3 regions of the Priestia sp. LL-8 genome follow, and region 2 is predicted to be linked to each of the others. Evidence: riboswitches for the same ligand, from Rfam matches in the RefSeq annotation. Region 2 holds a riboswitch; each other region holds the start of a gene.

Region 1 (7,104 bases), 2.0 Mb from region 2:
GAATAATCACACTCACCAGCTGCGAATAAGCCAGGAATATTTGTCATTTGATCGTAATCCACCCATAAACCGCCCATTGAATAGTGTACGGCTGGGAAAATTTTCATTGGTACCTTGCGCGGATCATCGCCCATGAATTTTTCATAGATTTCGATGATACCTCCAAGCTTAATGTCTAGCTCTTTTGGATCTTTATGTGAAAGGTCCAGATAAACCATGTTTTCTCCGTTAATTCCTAACTTCTGCGCTACGCAGACGTCAAAAATTTCACGAGTTGCAATATCACGAGGTACTAAGTTACCGTATGCAGGATATTTTTCCTCTAAGAAATACCAAGGTTTACCGTCTTTATATGTCCAAACGCGTCCCCCTTCTCCACGAGCAGATTCACTCATAAGACGAAGCTTATCATCTCCTGGGATAGCAGTTGGATGAATTTGAATAAACTCTCCGTTTGAATAGTATGCACCTTGCTGATATACGATAGATGCCGCTGAACCTGTATTAATAACTGAGTTCGTCGATTTTCCAAAAACAATTCCAGGTCCGCCTGTAGCCATAATAACCGCGTCAGCTGGGAACGTTTTAATTTCCATTGATTTTAAATTCTGTGCAGAAATTCCGCGACAGCTGCGCTCATCGTCAAGAACAGCACCTAAGAATTCCCATCCTTCGTACTTTGTCACAAGTCCGGCAACTTCATAGCGACGAACCTGCTCATCTAATGCGTACAATAATTGTTGACCAGTTGTTGCTCCGGCAAAAGCCGTACGGTGATGCTGCGTTCCGCCAAATCGTCTGAAGTCTAACAAACCCTCAGGAGTACGGTTAAACATAACACCCATGCGGTCAAGTAAGTGAATAATACCAGGAGCTGCTTCACACATTGCTTTTACAGGTGGCTGGTTGGCTAAAAAGTCTCCGCCGTACACTGTGTCATCAAAGTGTTCCCATGGTGAATCCCCTTCACCTTTCGTATTTACGGCTCCGTTGATTCCACCTTGCGCGCAAACTGAGTGAGATCTTTTTACCGGAACTAGTGAAAATAAATCTACTTGCTTGCCAGACTCAGCAATTTTTATTGTTGCCATCAAGCCAGCTAAACCGCCACCGACTACGATGATTTTTCCGTTACTCATCGGAACCCCACTCCTTCAAAACCTTAATTTTATGCAAATGCGAATAATGTACGAACACCTACAAATGTAAGTGCTAAGAAGATTGCTAATGTCACATAAGTTGAAATTCTTTGAGAACGTGGTGTTACAGTTAACCCCCAGCTAACTCCAAATGACCATAGACCGTTTGCAAAGTGGAAGATCGTAGATACAACACCAACTATGTAGAATGCAAGCATTGCCGGGTTGCTTAAAATTCGTTCCATCATTTGAAAATCTACTTCTTTTCCAAGCGCAGCTTGTATTCTGGTTTCCCATACGTGCCATGTGATGAAGATAAGTGTGATTACACCTGAAACACGCTGAAGGATAAACATCCAGTTACGGAAAAATCCATAGTTGTTAACGTTTGTTTTAGCAGTGAATGCGATGTAAAGACCGTATATTGCATGAAAAACGATTGGTAAGAAAATAATGAAAATTTCTAGAGCATAGCGGAAAGGTAAGCTCTCCATGAAGTGAGCTGCTTGATTAAATGATTCTTCTCCCTTTGTCGCGAAATGATTCACAACTAAATGCTGTGTTAAGAAAATCCCGATTGGTATTACTCCAAGTAGTGAATGGATTCTCCGATATTGAAACTCTCTGTTTGCCGCCATCTGCGTAGACCCCCCTTAGTTAAATGAACATAGTTTGTGAAGAACTTTCTTACTCCCACTAGACAAATAGATTAATCGTGAATACAGGAAATGAAAACCTTTGCATTTCCTAATAAAGTATGTGACAGGTTAATTTTACTCCCATCGATTAAGAGCGTCAAGGCAAGATGTTTAAATCTTCTATAAAATATAAATTTATAAAATTTTATATTTGTTAACGCTTACTGCATTGATGTTAAAGATTTTTTCTTTCTATTATAATATCGCTTGCCACAATTAAGTAAGCGTTTACTTTACACTTTTATTGTAAACAAGTTCACAAAACATTTACACAGGTAAAAGTACCCTTTTAAAAGGTATATTATGGATTTTTCATCTTTACATCTAACTCTTTTTACCATAATAAAGATCCTCTTACATTTTATTTAAAAAATGCGTGAGAGGTTTTTTATATTTGTATATAATAGTAGTAAAGAAAGAGGGGAAAGCATGAGCAATTTACAAACAGAATCACAGCAAGAACTTGAAGAGACGATGGAAACATCAGAACCTAATGTCACAGCTGAAACAGAGAGAGCTCTTGATCACGTTTCATATTTCGGATACAGCCTTTTGCGTGACGTGTTAATTCCAGAGCTTCTTGGAGACGAAACGAATACCATTTCATACTGGGCAGGAAAACACCTTGCGCGGAAATACCCATTAAATACAATGGATGAAATCGTTGCTTTTTTTAAAGCAGCTTCCTGGGGAACACTGACGCTTGCAAAAAAAGATAAATATTCACTAGAGCTTGAGTTATCAGGTGATGTGGTCAGCAAAAGATTTCAGCAGGAAACTTGTTCGTTTCATCTTGAGTCAGGATTTGTGGCTGAACAGATTCAGCGTCAAAACAACTGCCTAACAGAAGCCTACTTAACACCTAAAGAAAAGAACGGAAAAGTGCTGATTTCCGTGCAGTGGGACAGAAAAGATATCTTACCTACCGAAACACGTGCGGAGCGTTATAAAAAGTAGGAAATACCTATATATAAAAGACGTGGAGATACCACGTCTTTTTTCTCTTCTTTATACTTGCACTGCCTGCTGCTCTTCTAATTCAAATGCTACGTGAAGCGTCTCAACAGCTTTTACCATATCAGCATGCGGTACAACTGTAGATACTTTAATTTCAGACGTGCTGACCATCTTCACTTCAATTTTCTCTCCTGCCAGCACTTCAAACATTTCCGCTGCAACGCCTGGATTAGAAATCATGCCAGAGCCGACAATCGATACTTTAGCCAGACCGCTTTCATGTTCAATACGCGTATAGCCCAAAGTAGATTTATACTCTTTTAAGACGACAAGAGCGGCGTCTACGTCTACAGTTTTAATAGAAAATGAGATAGATAAACGATTATTAGCCGTTACGTTTTGAATAATAATATCCACATTTAACTGTTCTTTTGCTAATGCTGTAAAAATAGTAGAAAGAGTTTGTAACTCGTTGTTTAACCCTTCAATTGTCACCCGTGAAATATTGTCTTCAAACGCAATTCCTCTTACGACTAAGTTTTGTTCCATTGAAACTTCCTCCTCAACAATCGTTCCATTCTCGTTTTCTAAGCTTGAACGCACTTCTAGCGGTACCTGATAATTTTTTGCAAACTCAACAGCGCGCGGATGCAGCACCCCTGCTCCCAAATTAGCTAATTCTAACATTTCGTCATATGAAATAGAGTGAAGCTTACGAGCATCTTCTACATAGCGCGGATCTGTCGTAAACACTCCTGTTACGTCTGTATAAATATCACATTTTGCAGCTTTTAGTGCCGCGGCAAGAGCTACTGCCGTCGTGTCAGAGCCGCCTCGACCTAATGTGGTAATGCTTCCATCTTCTGAACAGCCTTGGAATCCAGCTACTACTACGATTCGACCTCTATCTAATTGACTTTGAATGCGAGTCGTGTCAATGTGCTGGATTCGTGCATTGCTGTGAACTGCTTCTGTCTGGATACCAGCTTGCCAACCTGTTAGCGAAGTTGCTTCATATCCTTTGCATTGAAGAGCCATTGTTAGCAGTGAAATCGTCACTTGTTCTCCAGTTGTAAGAAGCATATCCATTTCGCGTTTGCTTGGACTGTCCGTAATATCACTTGCTAATTTCACCAGCGCATCTGTTGTTTTGCCCATTGCCGATACAACAACGACTACTTGGTTACCGCGCTCTGCTTCTTGAATAACACGATTTGCTACATGTTGAATACGTTCAACAGAACCAACAGATGTTCCACCAAATTTTTGAACGATTAATGCCATAATTTTGTTCATTCCTTTTCAATAAATTTGCATATGCAGGATGATGAGAAGCTAAATTTTTTTACTCAGACAATAAAAAAAGCAATGAGATGAGCTCTCATTGCTTAACGAACGAAAATTATAAAACATAACCGTCCACTGCCGTGAGATAGCTCTCCAAGAATCTACATCTTGACAATCCTACGTTTGTTCAACGCAGAACCAGCAATCATTACTATGAGGTAATGTTCACTTCGGCAAATTTCCCTTTCCGCATCATTCATAAGGGCTCATACCCTTCCTGATACGTACTGATTAAATTTGCACCTCTATCTTCACTTCATTTGATGAAGTGTCGTATGAAATTAGTTAATAGCTTATCAAATATTTTCTATTATTTCAAGACTATTTTTGCAATGTTTCATAAATCTTTTCAGCAATGTTTTGAGGAACACCTGAATTTCGAATATCTTCAACCGTTGCTTCTTTCAATTTTTTCACCGAACCAAAATGCTTTAACAAAGCTTTTTTACGCTTTTCTCCCACTCCGGCAATGTCGTCCAGAACTGACTGAAAAGCGGACTTAGAGCGCACTTGACGATGGAAGGTAATCGCAAAGCGGTGAACTTCATCTTGAATTCGCTGAAGCAAATAAAATTCTTGACTATTGCGTTCAAGCGGTATGATTTGAGGAGGCTCGCCAATCATCAGATTCGAAGTTCTGTGCTTATCATCTTTGACAAGACCTGCTGTAGGTACTAAAAGTCCCAATTCATTTTCGAGAACATCCTGTACCGCAGCTAAATGCCCTTTGCCTCCATCTACAACAATTAAATCCGGGAGCGGAAGACCTTCTTTTAACGCTCTGGAATACCGTCTGCGAACGACTTCTCTCATGGAACTGTAATCATCTGGTCCCTTTACGGTCTTAATTTTATATTTACGATATTCTTTTTTTTCTGGTTTCCCATCAACAAAAACAATCATCGCAGAAACTGGGTCTGTTCCTTGAATATTTGAGTTATCAAATGCTTCAATCCGATAAGGAGCGGCAATTCCAAGCTCTTCTCCTAACCGTTCAACTGCGCCAACCGTGCGCTCTTCATCTCGTTCAATTAAATAGAATTTTTCACCGAGCGCAATTTTTGCATTTTTACACGCAAGTTCTACTAATTCTTTCTTTTTGCCTCGTTTTGGATGCTGAACCTCTACTTCTACTAATTTCTCAGCTAACTCTGCATCAATCGTTGCTGGAACCATCACTTCTTTTGGCTTAATATTTTTGGCATAAAACTGACCGATAAAAGTTAAGAAATCTTCTTCTGGCTCTTTATAAAAAGGAAACATAGAAACTTCTCGCTCAATTAATTTCCCTTGGCGAATAAAGAAAACTTGAACACACATCCAGCCTTTATCATAAGAATAGCCAAACACATCTCGATTAACAAAATCATTAAACGTTACTTTTTGCTTTTCCATTGTCGCTTCGATATGAGCAATTTGATCTCGATATTCTTTAGCCCGTTCAAAGTCAAGTTCTTCTGAAGCTTTTAACATTTTTTCAGTTAACTCTGTTTTGACATGCTCATATCCACCATTTAAAAACCGCGTGATATTTTCAATAATTTGTTTGTTTTGCTCTTCTTTTACTTCTTTTACGCAAGGAGCTAGACATTGCCCGATATGGTAATACAAACAAGGTCTGTCTGGCATGGTAGAGCACTTTCTTAATGGATAAATGCGATCAAGAAGCCGCTTTGTTTCATTTGCAGCTTGAACGTTAGGGTAAGGACCGAAGTATTTTCCTTTATCTTTTTTTATTTTTCTTGTAATAACAAGCCGGGGCTGTTTTTCAGCTGTAATCTTAATAAAGGGATAGCCCTTATCATCTTTAAGCATGATGTTATATTTTGGATCATGCTTTTTAATTAAATTCATTTCTAAAATAAGCGCTTCTAAATTAGAAGATGTGACGATATATTCAAAATCGACAATGTCGTTTACAAGTCGAAGGGTCTTTCCATCATGAGATCCGGTAAAGTAGGAGCGTACTCGATTTTTTAATACTTTTGCTTTTCCTACGTAAATGACCGTTCCATATTTATCTTTCATCAAGTAACAGCCGGGCTGATCAGGTAAAATAGCCAGCTTTTCTTTTAAATAATCATTCATACTTTTCTCCTTCCTCTTCTCTTACTCTGTCCATCTATACATTCGCTTATGAAGCGTAACCTACATTCTTTCCTGCTTTACAATAAATGCACATAAGCCGGATTTATGACGGTGTTCCTTACATCTAGTATAAAACAAACGAACGCATATTCGCTAAATAAAAGTATTCCCAAAAGAGAAAAAGTGGAGAAAAAGAAAAAACCTAGCCTGAGCTAGGTTTTGACTTACGCGTGTTTATTAATTAATTCTGTTAATGCTTCTTTTGGTTGGAAACCAACTACTTGGTCAACTTTCTCTCCATCTTTAAATAATACTAAAGTTGGGATACTCATAACACCAAATTTTCCAGCTGTTTCTTGGTTTTCATCAACGTCTACTTTCACGATTTTAACTTTATCGTTAAGTTCGCCATCAATTTCCTCAAGAACTGGAGCAATCATTTTACAAGGTCCGCACCATGGTGCCCAAAAGTCAACAAGCACTAGGCCTGATTTAATTTCATCTGTAAAGTTTTTATCTGTAGCATGTGCAATAGCCATTTTAATTCCTCCTAAATATATGCAATATCCAAATTCTACTCACAGTATATCACCTTCAAATAAGGTTTGCTAACTTTTTGCTTACATTTATACTGTTTATTCTCCGCTCTAGTTTGTACAATTTGCCTAAAAATATGTGTAGAAAATTGCGTTTTCCATGAGGTTGAGGCATAACGAAATGAATGCAATCAACTGCTAGAAAGACCTACACACATGAAACCTACATTTACCCTAACAAAAAAAACGAACCACTAATCAAACATCTTGATCAATGGTTCGTTCTTCATTTCGTCTAAAATACGTTTGTCCCAGCCTCTTACGCAGACTGTACCTTCA
Region 2 (7,104 bases):
AGGACCAATGTCTCCATGTACAGCCACTTCCCTCACTGTTTTCGGCTTTTGCTTCTCCATCATTGCTCCTACCCCTCCTGAAATCATAATTGTTTCTGGTTGGATAGAAGATCTTGTATGAGGAGAAACGAGCAGCGAAGAGGTTTGAATTAGTGCTCTTACATAATTCACGGTTTCTTCAGCTAGTAATTGACAGATAGACGAGAGTTTTTCAAATGTTGCTTTTTCACCTTCTCGCAGTATTAAAGAATTATTTTTTAAAAATTCAGTTAAATAAGGTGAAACGTAGGTAACAAAGCCGTCTGAATTCAGCCGAATTAATCTTCCACCTACATGCAGCGTAAACGTTTCGATCACTTTTCCGTTTTGACATAAAGCGATGTTAGCGGTGCCTCCTCCTACATCAATATTGGCAATTACTGCATTTGTTTCAGCGGAATGTTGGATTGCTCCTGATCCTTTTGCCGCCAATATTCCTTCCAAGTCAGCACCGGCTGTTGCAACAACAAAATCTCCAGCATGTTCGGCTAGATAGTGAACGATAGTTTCTGCATTTTGCTTTCTAGCAGTTTCTCCTGTGATGATCACAGCGCCCGCCTCCACTTGATATAAGGAGATTTCTGCATTCTTGTACTCTTGTTCTAGTAGTACCGTTAATCGTTGAACATCGATTTCAACCTCGTTTAGCATAGGTGTGGTATAGATAGAACTTGCATACGTTACTTGACGATCAATAATTTGACAGCCTGGCAGCGTAAACTGATTTTGTTGATTTGCTATTAACAGCTTGCTTACAATCAGTTTTGTTGTACTTGTTCCAATATCTAAACCTATGCTCGTGATCCATTTCTGTAGCATGCTATCAATCCTTTATCTCGTTTGAATATGTTGACTATCATAAAACAGTTTTTTGAATATTTCACTAACTATGTTATCAAACCTGACACACTTTTGTGTAAAGAAAGGTGACAAATGACAAAAAAGACTAAATCTTGGTAGATTTAGTCTTTTTTCTTATGATGAATGTGATTTAGTTACAATCATTCTTGATGCCGATGGAATTAACAATGAAAGAATGACTAAGCAGGCTATTAGTGACCCTACCATTGAAATACCGTTCATTGAAAAAGAATACCACAGAGCGGACATACCTTTTGGTGCGTACGATCCCCAGAAAATAATACCAGCAATAAAGTGCCAGAAATAACGTGCGAAGCTTCCGATAATAAGGGATAAAACAATCAAAACAAAAGCTTTTGATCTGTTATTGGTAGCTAAATTTGTTTTAATAGATTGTGAAAAAATACCTCCAAAACCTATAAAAGCAAAAGCCACAATATATTCAATAAATGTTTGTAGCGCTGTTAAAATATAAGCCGTTCCTGTCGCTAACTGCAAAAGCCCCCATAATAGACCAGATAGAGCCCCGCCTTTTACTCCCCAGCGAAAGCACATAATAAAAATGGGCACCATGGAGAACGAAATACTTACAGCCGTTGCAATCTTAATGGAAGGCAAAAGGTCAAGTAGAAGTGCCAATGCTGCAAAAATAGCTATTTCAATTTTAGCCTGTAAAGGTAATGCTTTATTCACGTTTCTCACTCCTGTTTTTGAATCATTCATATCAAACGGTTTACACAGGAGTAAGCAAATATATGCTACTATTCCCACATTCCTGCGCTAGCGTTAACTAACAGGTTCTAAGGGTCTGAACATTTCGTTCACTCTCAGCACGGCGGCTCCCCCTGTGGTACGTTTGGATATTTATGTAGTATAAAGACAATGTTTATTATATCATATGTAACAAAATAGATTCGAGAGATTTCAAAGATGTTTCTATTTTCTGAATCTATTTTTTATAATGACAATCGTTTTAGTATTTGTTATACTTCTTCTATGTCAATTGAATATAAAAAACCCTCATCCTAATCGATGAGGTAGAGGTCGCAGTTTTTAATAGTAAAGTAACGGAAATGCAGAGAACATTGAGGATGTTGCTTGAAAGGAAAAATTGCCGAAGTTTAGATCACTTCTCGGTTGATTTAAGCTGGGGCTGTCTCCGAACAGGAACAGAACTGTCACATCATGCGAGTGATGTGAAGAGCTATCTTCACGGAAGGTTGACGCGGTTTTCAGATTTAAAAGCGCGCACATATACTGCGGGCTTTTTTTATGTTATCCCGTCTCTTTCCGTACATTCGAAAGGAGTATTTATCTATGCAAGAGCAGCAAGAATTAAAACGTGGGTTGAAATCTCGCCACTTAACGATGATTTCATTAGGAGGAGCCATCGGAACCGGCTTATTCCTAGCAAGTGGTGGAGCAATTCACACAGCAGGACCTGGGGGAGCGCTTTTAGCTTACGCTATCATTGGCGTCATGGTTTACTTTTTGATGACCAGCCTAGCAGAGCTCGCAGCTTATATGCCTGAAGCTGGTTCATTTAGTACGTATGCGTCTCGTTTTGTAGATCCATCCTTTGGTTTCGCTCTCGGCTGGAACTACTGGTATAACTGGGCTATTACGATTGCAGCTGAATTATCCGCTGGAGCCCTTATTATGAAATTTTGGTTCCCAAACTCTTCTTCTATTTTATGGAGTGCCCTGTTTTTATTAATTATGTTTGGGCTTAACTACCTTTCTGTAAAAGGATTTGGTGAATCTGAATTTTGGTTTTCGTTAATTAAAGTAGTAACGGTTATCATCTTTTTAGTTATTGGTATTATGATGATTTTTGGTATCTTTAACAATGAAGCACCAGGTTTTAAAAACTTCACGCTTGGTGATGGACCGATTCACGGTGGATTCTTTACTGTACTAGGTATTTTTATGGCTGCTGGTTTTTCATTCCAAGGAACAGAGTTGCTTGGAGTCGCGGCTGGAGAAAGTGAAGATCCCGAAAAAACGGTTCCTCGCGCAGTTAAACAAGTCTTCTGGCGCATCTTGTTATTTTATATTTTAGCTATTTTTGTTATTGGAATGCTTATTCCATACACAGCGGATTCATTAGCAAGTGATGATGTGCGGGTAAGTCCGTTTACTCTAATATTCGAACGAGCAGGTCTGGCGTTTGCGGCATCGGCTATCAATGCCGTTATTTTAACAGCTGTTTTATCTGCTGGTAACTCAGGTATGTATGCTTCTACGCGTATGCTGTGGAACTTAGCGAAAGATGGAAAAGCACCAAGGTTCTTAGCAAAAGTGAATAAACGAGGCGTTCCAGTTAATGCCTTAATCGCAACGGCACTTGTCGGTACACTTGCATTTGGTGCTTCATTTTTTGGAGACGGTGCGGTATACACATGGTTACTTAACGCTTCTGGTATGTCTGGTTTTATTGCTTGGTTAGGAATTGCAATCAGCCACTATCGTTTTAGAAGAGCATTTGTTGCCCAAGGTCATGATTTGAGTGAACTTCCATATCATGCAAAACTTTTCCCGTTTGGTCCTATCTTTGCCTTTATTTTATGTGCTGTTGTTATTTTAGGTCAAAACTATTCGGCGTTTATGGGTGATTCGATTGACTGGTACGGTGTACTTGTTTCTTATATCGGACTTCCTTTATTCTTAATTGTTTGGTTAGGATACAAATGGACGAAAAAGTCAAAACTTATTCCGTTAAAAGAATGCCAAGTAACAGTGAAAAAATACGAGTAAAAAAAGCTCTCTATTCAAAAGAATAGAGAGCTTTTTTTATGTGATCTGATCAGCAAAATGAAGCGATATATAGGGGGGCTGTTTTTTCATAACAAGCATATAACCTTTGAGGGGACGGTTATAGTAATCAGCGGCTTCTATATAATAAATATGCTGAATTAACCTGCTTAAATGGGTTACAAAAGATGGAAGTTGATGAGTAGGAATGCTTTGGATGTAGTCTATGATTTCTTGCTTAGTTTGAAGGCCCGAACGAGTACATTGTAACAGATGAAAAAGCGGATCTGCTGTTATAGTAGATAGTTCAGAATTGTGTTTGATTCTATTCAGCTGGATATGCAGTTCTTTTTTGGACCATCTTTTTGGAATAGCTCTTATATGCTGATATTGAAAATGTGTATTCATGATAGCTAACACCTTTCGTATTAAAATAATAAAATGACTTATTATTTTAATAACCTTTACACATGAAACTAAAACGTTACAATGTGTAAAGGTGTCATACATCTTATAAAATAAGCTGATAAAAAAGCACATCTTGCCACTGATCAAATTTCCAGCCTACTTCTTTAAATTCTCCGCAGAATGTAAAATTAAATTGCTCATGCATTTTGATACTGATATCATTCCCTTTTGTAATCCCTGAAATGACAACGTGATGGTTGAGTTCTTTAGCCAATTCCAAAATCCGCTTCATAAGCTGTTTTCCAATGCCATACCCCTGCTGATTTTTATCAATATAAATCGATAGCTCTACCGTTTGAATGTACGCTTCTTTATCTCGATAAGAAGAAAGCGAAGCATAGCCCGCTACTACTCCATCTTTTTCCGCGACAATAAGCGGAAAGAGTTCATTGCTAATATGATTATTAAACCAGCCCCTTCTTTGTTCTACTGTTACAGGCGTTAAGTCAAAAGTAGCAGCACTTGTTTGAACGGACTGATTATAAATTTCAACAAGCATAGGTAAATCTTCTTCTTTAGCATAACGAATGATCATATGTACAAACTCCTTATAGTATAGAATTATCTTTATTTTACTTCTTTTAATAAACATAATCTACATAAAAAACCGATGTGCGCATGCACATCAGTTATGATTTTGAGCATATTGAAAGGTTTGAAGAACTTGAAGTGTCTCTTTTGTAGAAACGACCGTTGCAAACTCTCCGTGCAAAGAAGACAGTGCGAATGTATGTACATCTTCTGCAGGAAGCCTTGTTTTTCCATCGTAGGACATACAATCAAAACAAGCCGTTGCATCGTTCACAACGTACGTCCTGTACCCTAGATTTCCAGCCATGCGGGCAGTCGTAGAGACGCAGTGATTAGTAGTTAGTCCTATTAAGATAAGCGTCTCATAGCCATTTGCTTTTAAATAGCTATCTAGCTCTGTTCCAATGAAGCAGCTGTTTACGTGTTTACGAATTAAGTATTCATCTTCTTGTGGACCAAATCCTTCTTTAAACTGAAATCCCTTTGAACTTGGGTGTAAAGGAGAATCTGGATTTTCTGATGCATGCTGCACGTGAATGACAGGATAATCTTGGCGCCTCCATGCTTGCAGTAGCGTCAGCATATTCTTTTCTGCATCTAAATTGTTTCTTTCTCCCCACTCGGGTGAATAAAACCCTTCTTGTACATCGATAAGCAGCAGCACTGGCCGGGAACGTAGCATAAGCATCATCTTCTTTCGTCTTTATTTTAAAATGGAAATAACGTATGTGCACCCATCAGGACCAGCTTTTGACGAATGAACCGTTTGTTTCGGTAAATGTATTCGATCTCCTGCCTGACATAGAACCGTATCACGTTCAACTGTAAAGTGAATAGATCCTTCAAGGATATGAAGAATTTCATCAGTTGGATGCGTATGAGATGGGTGCGTTTGAAAAGCAATATCGTGCTGTACTTCAACGTATCCAGTATACGCGGGAAGCAGTTCTTTAATTACTTCTTCAAACTTTCCGCCAACTCCTTTTTTAATAGAGGCTTTTTTTACGTCCATGCTGCTCACTCCTTTTTAATTTAAACGGACATTGTCCGGTAGTATGGTTATTATTATCGTGTAAAAAATATTGCTTCCACTCTCGGTTTTCCTGCTGCCCATACCAGCCTAATTCAGGGTGAGCTGCTACGTCATCATATGTTTTTAACCGATCGCGAACGATCTTTTGTACATGCTTCCCTATTTTCGAATCCCCTGTCATTCCTTCAAACACCCACCGAGGCTGAAATGTAATCATAAATCCTCTGCTCTTACGGCTTTTACGTAAAGAATGAGCAGGTGTATTACAGACGACAAAAATAGGTTCTCCGTGAAAGCAAAATTCCCAGAATGCATCTTTTGGATCTTTTGGAATGTCTTGCGGCCATTTCTTTTGATCAATTTGATGAAGAAATGTCAGCGTATCCCAAAACATCGTTTCGTACTCTTCCATTGAACGTTCTTTATGTTCAGGCTTAAAGAATAACACAAAAGATGTATAGCGACCTATGGTCTTGAACGTATCTATGTATTCTCTAAGTGCCGACGCTGCACTCCTAATATCTTGGTAGTTATAAGGATTCGTCACAAATGAAAAACGCAGTAAATCTTTTTTAAAGCCTTCTACCCCTAATATACAAGGAAATGGATTTTCTTCTGATAATATATCGCTTTGGAAATATTGAAAAGCATCTTTTCCCCAGAACGGGACATGCGTTGACTCTAAAATCTCATTAGCTCGAAAAAGCATTTTTGATGCCATTAAAACCCTCCTTATGGAACTCAACGTTACATGTGTATTAAAAAAAAGAAAGTTTATGAGTATTTTTAACTAAATCCCGCTTCTAAATTATAAAACTCTAATCTATATATATATAAGCTACTGTTGGACAAGTTAGAAAGGAGGCTGTGTTTTTGGAGTGGTTTTTGATTGCTATAAAACAAATAATTCTAGGTGTTAGTCTCGCAGCACCGGTAGGTCCAATCAATATAGAGATGATTAAAAGAGGTCTGACAAAAGGATTTTGGGCTTCTTGGCTAGTTGGTTTAGGAGGCATGACGGCCGATATTTTATTTATGCTTCTCATTTTAATAGGGTTAACGCCTTTTGTTCAGATGCAGGCTGTTACGGTTGTCCTGTATGCAACGGGTTTTGTCATGCTCACATTTGTTGGCTTTCAAAGTATGAAACAAGCTGTCTCTCGTTCCTTTTCAGTAGATGTAAATAACCCTTCTGCTAAAAAAGATAAGTCGTTTTTTACAGGTTTTTTTATTGCTCTTATGAACCCTTTAAATATTGTGTTTTGGTTTGGTGTATTTGGATCAAGCTTAAGCGAAAGCCTTCAAAGTCAAACGTGGCTATCCGTCTTTTTTCATAGCTTCTTTATTATTTTTGGCATCCTTCTTTGGAATTTAAATATTGCGAGCAGCATTCATTTTACAAGAAAATTTATCACGCC
Region 3 (7,104 bases), 190 kb from region 2:
TCGACTGCATTTTTAAATATATTGCTAAACACCTGTTTCAACTGATTTTCTTCGCATAATACGAGAGGAAGATGAAGATCAATTTCTTTTTTTACGTGAATTTTATCTGTAATACCTTGCACCTCAGCTAGCTTTAACGTATTCTCTAAAATATCTTGGACGTGTTTGTCTTTGTAGGTTTTCGCCTGAGGCTTTGCAAGACTCAAAAACTCATCGGTAATCAATTCAATTCTATCTAACTCATGATTTATCATTTCTACATAGTAAGGCTGACTGCTCGTTTCTTTCAATAACTGCATAAATCCTTTTACCGCCGTCAGAGGGTTTCGAATTTCGTGAGCAATACCAGCCGCTAACTGTCCGACTAAGGAAAGCTGAGCGGATTCACGCAGCAATTTTTCAGTTTTTTTACGTTCTGTAATATCACGAAATAAAACTTGAATGGCCTGCTTTCCCATATAGGGAATAGGAAAGGCAATGGTTTCGGCATCAATCGTATGACCGTCTTTATGAATAAACTGTTCTTCCTGCAGATCTACAGATTTATTTTCTGTTTTCATTCGATAAATTCGCTGTTTCACAACATCATAGTAATCAGGGTGAACAAATTGATAAACACAAGCTCCTAATACGTCTTGAGGATTTTTGTATCCTAGAGCTTTGGCTCCTGCAGGGTTGATGTAATCAATTTTCCCTTCACTATGAACGATAATAGCTTCCGGGGATAACTCAATCAAACTTCGGTAGCGCTGTTCGCTTTCTTTTAAAGCCGTCTCATCCTGCTTGCGCGATGTTATATCTCGATAGACAAAAGCGATGCATAACGGCCAATCATTCATATTTTCAACGCGGAATAGTGTGACGCTTACATTAATTAAATACCCGTCTTTATGCTGTCTGACCGTCTCGAATTCCGTTTTCGATTCCCCTGATTGAATAGTTTTATGAAGTTCGCACACGGGCTCCTTTAAAAACGAAGGTATAATCGGAAGAGGCTTTTGATAAATTTCTTCAAACGTCCAGCCAAATGTATTCTCAAACGCAGGATTCACTTGAAGCGTTTTACCTTCTAAGTCAACAATTGCAACAGCATCTGCGTTATGATAAATAAAAGGTTGAATCTGTTCTTTTTTGTCTTGATAACTAGTTATATTCACGCAATGTCCCATAATTTCAGGTTTTTCTGTGTAAGATAAAGGGGTTAAGTTTACTACATAGCGTTGATCATTTATTTGAAGCTCGTACATAAGCTTTTTCTTTGTATTTAGCGCTTCCAAAAAATGCTCATACGAGACCCATTCTTCTAAAGGTACCTTTTGATCATGAGCGCTTTCACCTTGATACATACTGTAAACAAGATGGTCGCCTTTTTGTTTGTAAGCAAATATGATTCCTAGCGCCTCAGCTGAATGATTTTCTGCATGTAATCGGACTATTTTTTTATTTTCGTTCATATTTACCTACCCCTCACTAGCATCTTTCCTACTCGTTCTCATTCTCTTAATTTTACATGAGGATTTTAGAATTTACTAGATAAAGAAGCGGATATTTTCCATTCATTCACATAAAAAAAACGCCTGTAAAGGCGATTTTTTATGTGAATATGAATTACTTTGAATGATGCATTTTATGACAGTGTCGCTTCGGCACAAAACCATTTTTCTCCATATGCTGATAGCGATTTTCCATATGTGAAGAAATGTTTTGACTCTCCGTTTTGCTTAGCACGCCGTACTCCACATATTTTGAAAGTATTTCTTTCTTTTTTGCTAGCATTTCTTTGTACAGCACGGACAATTCCTGCTTTTGCTGAGACGTCAGCTGCACGTCTTTTGTTTCTGGCTGAGGATTGTTTTCTGCTAATACAGGCGTCGCGCTCATAAATAAAAAAGCTGCTGCTGCACTTATCATAACCTTTCGCAAACAATCTACTTCCTTTCATCCTATAGTAGCTATAGTTTGCGAACTTCTATTTGTTTTCATTCATTCTGTTTGCTTAAGACTCGATAGCTCCTCTTACATCATAGTCGCTAAGATCAATTTCCATTTCCATTTCAAGTGCTAATTTAGCAAGCTCCGAACCAAGATAAGGACCCGACGTTAAGCCTGAAGCTCCGAGACCATTCGCCACTAGTATTCCTTCGTAAGCCGGAAGAGCCCCAATGACTGGCAAGAAGCCTGGAGTAAATGGTCGAAACCCTACCCTTGTTTCTAAGACTGTGCTTTCTGTTAAGCCGGGAGCAATTGATAAGGCCTTTGAAAAAATTTCATGAAGTCCCCCAGCAGTTACTCTCAAGTCATAACCCGTTTCGTTTTCATGTGTTGCTCCAATAACAATTTGACCTTGTTCAAACGAAAGAATATATTGGTCGCTTGGAGGCATCACAACGGGCCAGTCTTTTGTATCTAAATCAGAGAGATGCAAGTGGACAATTTGCGCTTTTTGAAAGCTTGCTAAAAATTTTACTCCAAGAGGCTCTAGTAATTGATTTGCCCACGCTCCTGCTGTCACGATTGTTGTACTTGCTAGAAGGGTTTGTCCATTTACGGAAACGCCCGTTACTTGATTATTTTCATAAAGTAGTTCTGCGTTTCCTTCTATTATTTTTGCACCGTTTTTCTTCGCTGCATTCACAAGTGCGTTTCGAAGAGCTCTTCCGTTAACACGAGCGGCTCCACTAATATGAACTGAACTGTATTCTTCCGAAAGAACCGGAAACAAAGCCTGTGTTTCTTTAGCAGATAAACGTGTAATTTCGCCTATTTCGGGAGCTTCTTCCCGACGCTTATATGCTCTTTCTTCCATTTTTTTAAGCTTTTGTTCATCAGTATGTAAGCTAATTGCTCCTACTCGCTTATATCCCGTATCCGTTTCTCCATCTTCTTCTAATTGCTGAATTAATGTTTGATAGTACTTAGCGCCGCCTTTTGCTAAGCGGTACCATGCTTTATTTCGACGCTGCGAAAGCCATGGACAAACAATTCCTGCTGCTGCATCAGTAGCTTGACCAGCATCCTGGCGATCTATCAATGTCACATCTGCTCCTGCTTTTGCTAAATGATATGCTGTAGAAGCTCCAAGTATCCCAGCTCCAACTACGATGTATGTTTTCATACCAAAACACCCTTTTCCTTCTTCTAGTATTCTCATGCTACATGTATGCAATTTTAGCATAGCAAAAAAAGAAGCCACATACTAGGCGAAGCTATTTTGAGCTTACTTTTACGTCTTGCTGACTTTGACATATAGCTCCCTTCATTTCGTAAACAAAAGCGTTAGAAGTTCTTTTACGGAGATTATAGCAGGGTGAAGACAGTCATAAATAGTGGTAGTACGTCTTTAACGATGCTGCTTACGGCTTTTCTATTATAGTTTCTGAATAAAAGCGGAGAGAATAAAATTTCTATAATATGTAAATAAAAAGAAATAACCATTATTTTAAGGAGAGCGTATGCAATCTTCATTTGTATTATTTTTCATCATTCTTGGTTTACTATTTGGTAAGTGGCGAAGGTATCAAGAATACTATCCTACTTTGCTGTTTTGGGTCACGGGGAATTTGCTTTATGAAGTGCTGCTGTTTCATCACCGCGTATGGGTATTTCACCCTGTTGGTATTGATCACCTTTTTCTACCCGATCACCTAATGGTTTCCCTTGGAATAACCTTAATTATTTATCCGTTTGTTATACCGGTTTTTTTAGGAAGGCTGCCGCTGCATGTAAGCGGCCGGCTGTGGTGGATTCTTTTGTGGGCGCTTTTATTTACTGTGATTGAGTTCATTGCTTATGTTAATCACAGTATCACTCATCATTATGGATGGTCGCTGCTGTGTTCTTTTCTCTTCAATATTGTCACGTTCTCACTTTTAGTCATTCATCAGAAGACAGCGCTGGCTGCTTGGATTTTATCTGGAAGCTTCATAGCTTTTTTATTTATTTTTTTTGATATTCCTATGCCTTAATTTTTCATTGACTAGACAGCGGAAAAAGAAATATAATAGGAATTACATTTAAATATAATTTTCCTCTCTGAGAATAGAGGTGCATGAAATCAAGAGTCACTTATTGGAGACTAATGGAGTCTGTGAAGATAAGTAAAAGGGATTTCGTGCCGAAGTATATAAACATCCATTGTGTTCATATACTGGTTCAGTATTGAATAAATGCTGAGCTGTCACAAACCATTTGGTTTGTGGAGAGCTATTGAAGAGATGTTGATGCCTAGAATGTAATAATACTTTATTATTATGAAACCAAGACGCGTGAACATCACTTCACGGGTCTTTTTTGTGTTTTTCTACTGACCATCAAAGTTCAAAGTTATAGTTGAATGATTTAAATGGAGGGATACGGATTATGTACTTACATGGAACGAGTAAAATTAACAGCAGCAATCATTTAGAAATTGGGCAGTGCGATACGGTCGAACTGAAAAAACAATACGGCACTCCCCTATACATCTACGATCAAGAATTAATTGAGACGAAATGCAAGGCCTTCCATTCAGCCTTTCAAAGAAGCGGATTTTCATATCAAATCGCCTATGCAGGGAAAGCGTTTCTTTGTATGGAAATGGCTAGCCTTTTAACGAAGCTTGATATGTCATTAGATGTGGTCTCAGGAGGCGAACTATTTACAGCTCTTGAAGCTGGATATCCAGCTGAACGCATTCATTTTCACGGAAATAACAAAACGATTGAAGAAATTGAAATGGCTCTTGATGCGAATATTGGCTGTTTTGTTGTGGATAACTTCACCGAACTTGAAGTTTTGCATGCCTTAGCAGCTGAGCGTAAACAGAAAGCATCTATTCTTCTGCGTGTTACTCCAGGGATTGAAGCCCACACACATGAGTATATTATGACCGGACAGGAAGACTCCAAGTTTGGATTTGGTCTTTCCAATGACCAGGCTATGAAAGCGGTAAGTTCTGCATTAGAAAAACCTTACTACGATCTTTTAGGCATTCATTGTCATATTGGTTCACAAATTTTTGAAGTAGATGGTTTTTCTCGCGCCATTGATATTTTAACTGATTTTTTATTCAGTATTCGTGATAAAATGGAGTTTGAAGTAAAAGTTTTAAACGTAGGTGGTGGTTTTGGTATTCGTTATACCGAAAGCGACTCTCCTCTTCCAGTTGAGTATTATGTAGATGCACTGACAGAAAAACTAAGCCGTACATTAACTGAACAGAATTATACCCTTCCAGAAGTCTGGATTGAGCCTGGAAGAAGCATCGTAGGAGAAGCGGGTACAACGCTTTATACAATTGGCTCAACGAAGGAGATTCCAGGTGTACGTAAATACGTAGGAATTGACGGCGGTATGACCGATAATATCCGCCCTGCCCTTTACGATGCAAAACATGAAGCTGTCTTGGCTAATAGAGTGACGGATAAAAAAGATGAAACAGTATCAATTGCGGGGAAATGCTGTGAATCAGGAGATATGCTTATTTGGGATATCGATTTACCGCGCGTTAATCAAGGAGATTTATTAGCAGTGTCCTCTACAGGTGCCTACAACTATTCAATGGCTAGCAATTACAACCGTATTCCGCGCCCTGCTGTTGTATTTGTAAAAAATGGAGAAGCTCGTCTTGCTGTAGAGCGAGAAACATACGAAGATTTGGTGCGTAAAGATGTAAAGCCAGTCGTTACTACGTATGCAATGAGCAAATGATAGCTGTTCTTGCGTAGTAAAGAAGCTATTGTTGTTTGGAGGAAATTTAACTATGGTTTTAAGTGTATTTAAAACGTACAGATCATCGCTTATTCTGCTTCTCGCTATTTTAATTGGCGGGATAGCAGGATATGCTATCGGGCCCGATGTGGCAGTCGTAAAGCCCTTTGGTGATTTGTTTCTTAATTTAATGTTCATGATTATCATTCCCCTTGTCTTTTTTAGTGTTGCTTCGGCAATCGCAAACATGAACGAAATGAAACGTCTTGGTAAAATTATGCTAGGCATTGCCGTTGTGTTTGTCGCCACTGCTGCTGTTTCAGCCGTTCTAGGCTTTTTAGGCGCATCACTTTACAATCCGCTGCACAACGTAGATACTTCTGCCATTAAAGAATTGATGGGTGACAGTGAAAATACAGCTGAAAAAATGACGCTTTTAACTCAGCTTGTTGGCACATTTACTGTACCTGATTTTGTTCAGTTGTTTTCGAAAGAGCATATTTTACAATTAATTGTCTTTGCCGTCATTTTCGGTATTGCTACTACGATGGCTGGTGAAAAAGGACAGCCCATGGCAAAATTTCTGACTTCGGGTCAAGAAGTATCGATGAAGGTTGTTAAAATTGTGATGTACTATGCTCCAATTGGTTTAGGGTGCTATTTTGCTACTGTAGTAGGAGAACTAGGACCAAAGATCTTACAAGGGTACGCTAGAGCATTTATTCTTTATTTATTAATTGCAATCGTTTACTATTTCGGCTTTTTTACGCTATACGCATGGATTGCTGGCGGTAAAGCAGGAATTAAACTGTTCTGGAAAAATGCAGCTGCTCCTTCTATCACCGCTATTGCTACCTGTTCTTCTGCTGCATCTATTCCAGTCAATTTAGATGCAACAAAGAAAATGGGTGTGCCACTTGATATTGCTGAAACGGTGATTCCATTAGGAGCAAACACGCATAAAGATGGTTCTGTTATCGGGGGTATTCTAAAAATTGTTTTCTTATTCAGTTTGTTTGGAAAAGATATGACGTCTGCTACGAGCATTTTGAGTATTTTAGGCGTAGCCTTTTTAGTTGGAGCTGTAATGGGAGCAATCCCTGGAGGCGGTATGATTGGCGAAATGTTAATCATTACAATTTACGGATTTTCGCCAGAAGTTCTGCCCATTATTGCCGTCATTTCCACGATTATTGACGCCCCTGCTACCCTGTTAAATAGTACGGGAAATACAGTAACAGCGATGCTTGTTACAAGGTTTACAGAAGGAAAAGACTGGATTAACAAAATTATCACCACCGATAAAGTCGCCTAGTAAAAAAGCAAAGGGAACAGTCTTAGTGACTCTCCCTTTGCTTTTTTCGTGTCCAGTAATATCGATAGCGGTGTATAAAGTCTGTAAATACGCACATTCTA

Evidence for each region. A riboswitch is a leader RNA that binds a small molecule or an ion and turns the genes downstream of it on or off. The one in region 2 is predicted to bind lysine.
Region 1: linked by a shared signal. The riboswitch ahead of U9R83_RS23580 (aspartate kinase) and the one ahead of U9R83_RS12555 (amino acid permease) in region 2 are both predicted to bind lysine.
Region 3: linked by a shared signal. The riboswitch ahead of lysA (diaminopimelate decarboxylase) and the one ahead of U9R83_RS12555 (amino acid permease) in region 2 are both predicted to bind lysine.

What each region holds. Positions count from the first base shown of each region.
Region 1 is NZ_JAZAQH010000001.1:4,507,012-4,514,115, forward strand. It holds gene sdhA (succinate dehydrogenase flavoprotein subunit) at 1-1,139, opposite strand, end outside; gene U9R83_RS23570 (succinate dehydrogenase cytochrome b558 subunit) at 1,169-1,777, opposite strand; gene U9R83_RS23575 (YslB family protein) at 2,267-2,794, shown strand; gene U9R83_RS23580 (aspartate kinase) at 2,846-4,078, opposite strand; lysine riboswitch at 4,220-4,397, opposite strand; gene uvrC (excinuclease ABC subunit UvrC) at 4,463-6,229, opposite strand; gene trxA (thioredoxin) at 6,454-6,768, opposite strand; gene U9R83_RS23595 (electron transfer flavoprotein subunit alpha/FixB family protein) at 7,085-7,104, opposite strand, start outside.
Region 2 is NZ_JAZAQH010000001.1:2,477,180-2,484,283, forward strand. It holds gene U9R83_RS12545 (ethanolamine ammonia-lyase reactivating factor EutA) at 1-858, opposite strand, end outside; gene thiT (energy-coupled thiamine transporter ThiT) at 1,015-1,623, opposite strand; TPP riboswitch at 1,656-1,756, opposite strand; lysine riboswitch at 1,931-2,115, shown strand; gene U9R83_RS12555 (amino acid permease) at 2,218-3,657, shown strand; gene U9R83_RS12560 (hypothetical protein) at 3,694-4,062, opposite strand; gene U9R83_RS12565 (GNAT family N-acetyltransferase) at 4,166-4,657, opposite strand; gene U9R83_RS12570 (cysteine hydrolase family protein) at 4,748-5,335, opposite strand; gene U9R83_RS12575 (cupin domain-containing protein) at 5,357-5,665, opposite strand; gene U9R83_RS12580 (YqcI/YcgG family protein) at 5,640-6,407, opposite strand; gene U9R83_RS12585 (LysE family transporter) at 6,560-7,104, shown strand, end outside.
Region 3 is NZ_JAZAQH010000001.1:2,287,035-2,294,138, reverse strand. It holds gene U9R83_RS11595 (PAS domain-containing sensor histidine kinase) at 1-1,454, opposite strand, end outside; gene U9R83_RS11590 (YckD family protein) at 1,609-1,923, opposite strand; gene U9R83_RS11585 (NAD(P)/FAD-dependent oxidoreductase) at 1,997-3,115, opposite strand; gene U9R83_RS11580 (CBO0543 family protein) at 3,453-3,965, shown strand; lysine riboswitch at 4,032-4,214, shown strand; gene lysA (diaminopimelate decarboxylase) at 4,360-5,688, shown strand; gene U9R83_RS11570 (dicarboxylate/amino acid:cation symporter) at 5,741-7,003, shown strand.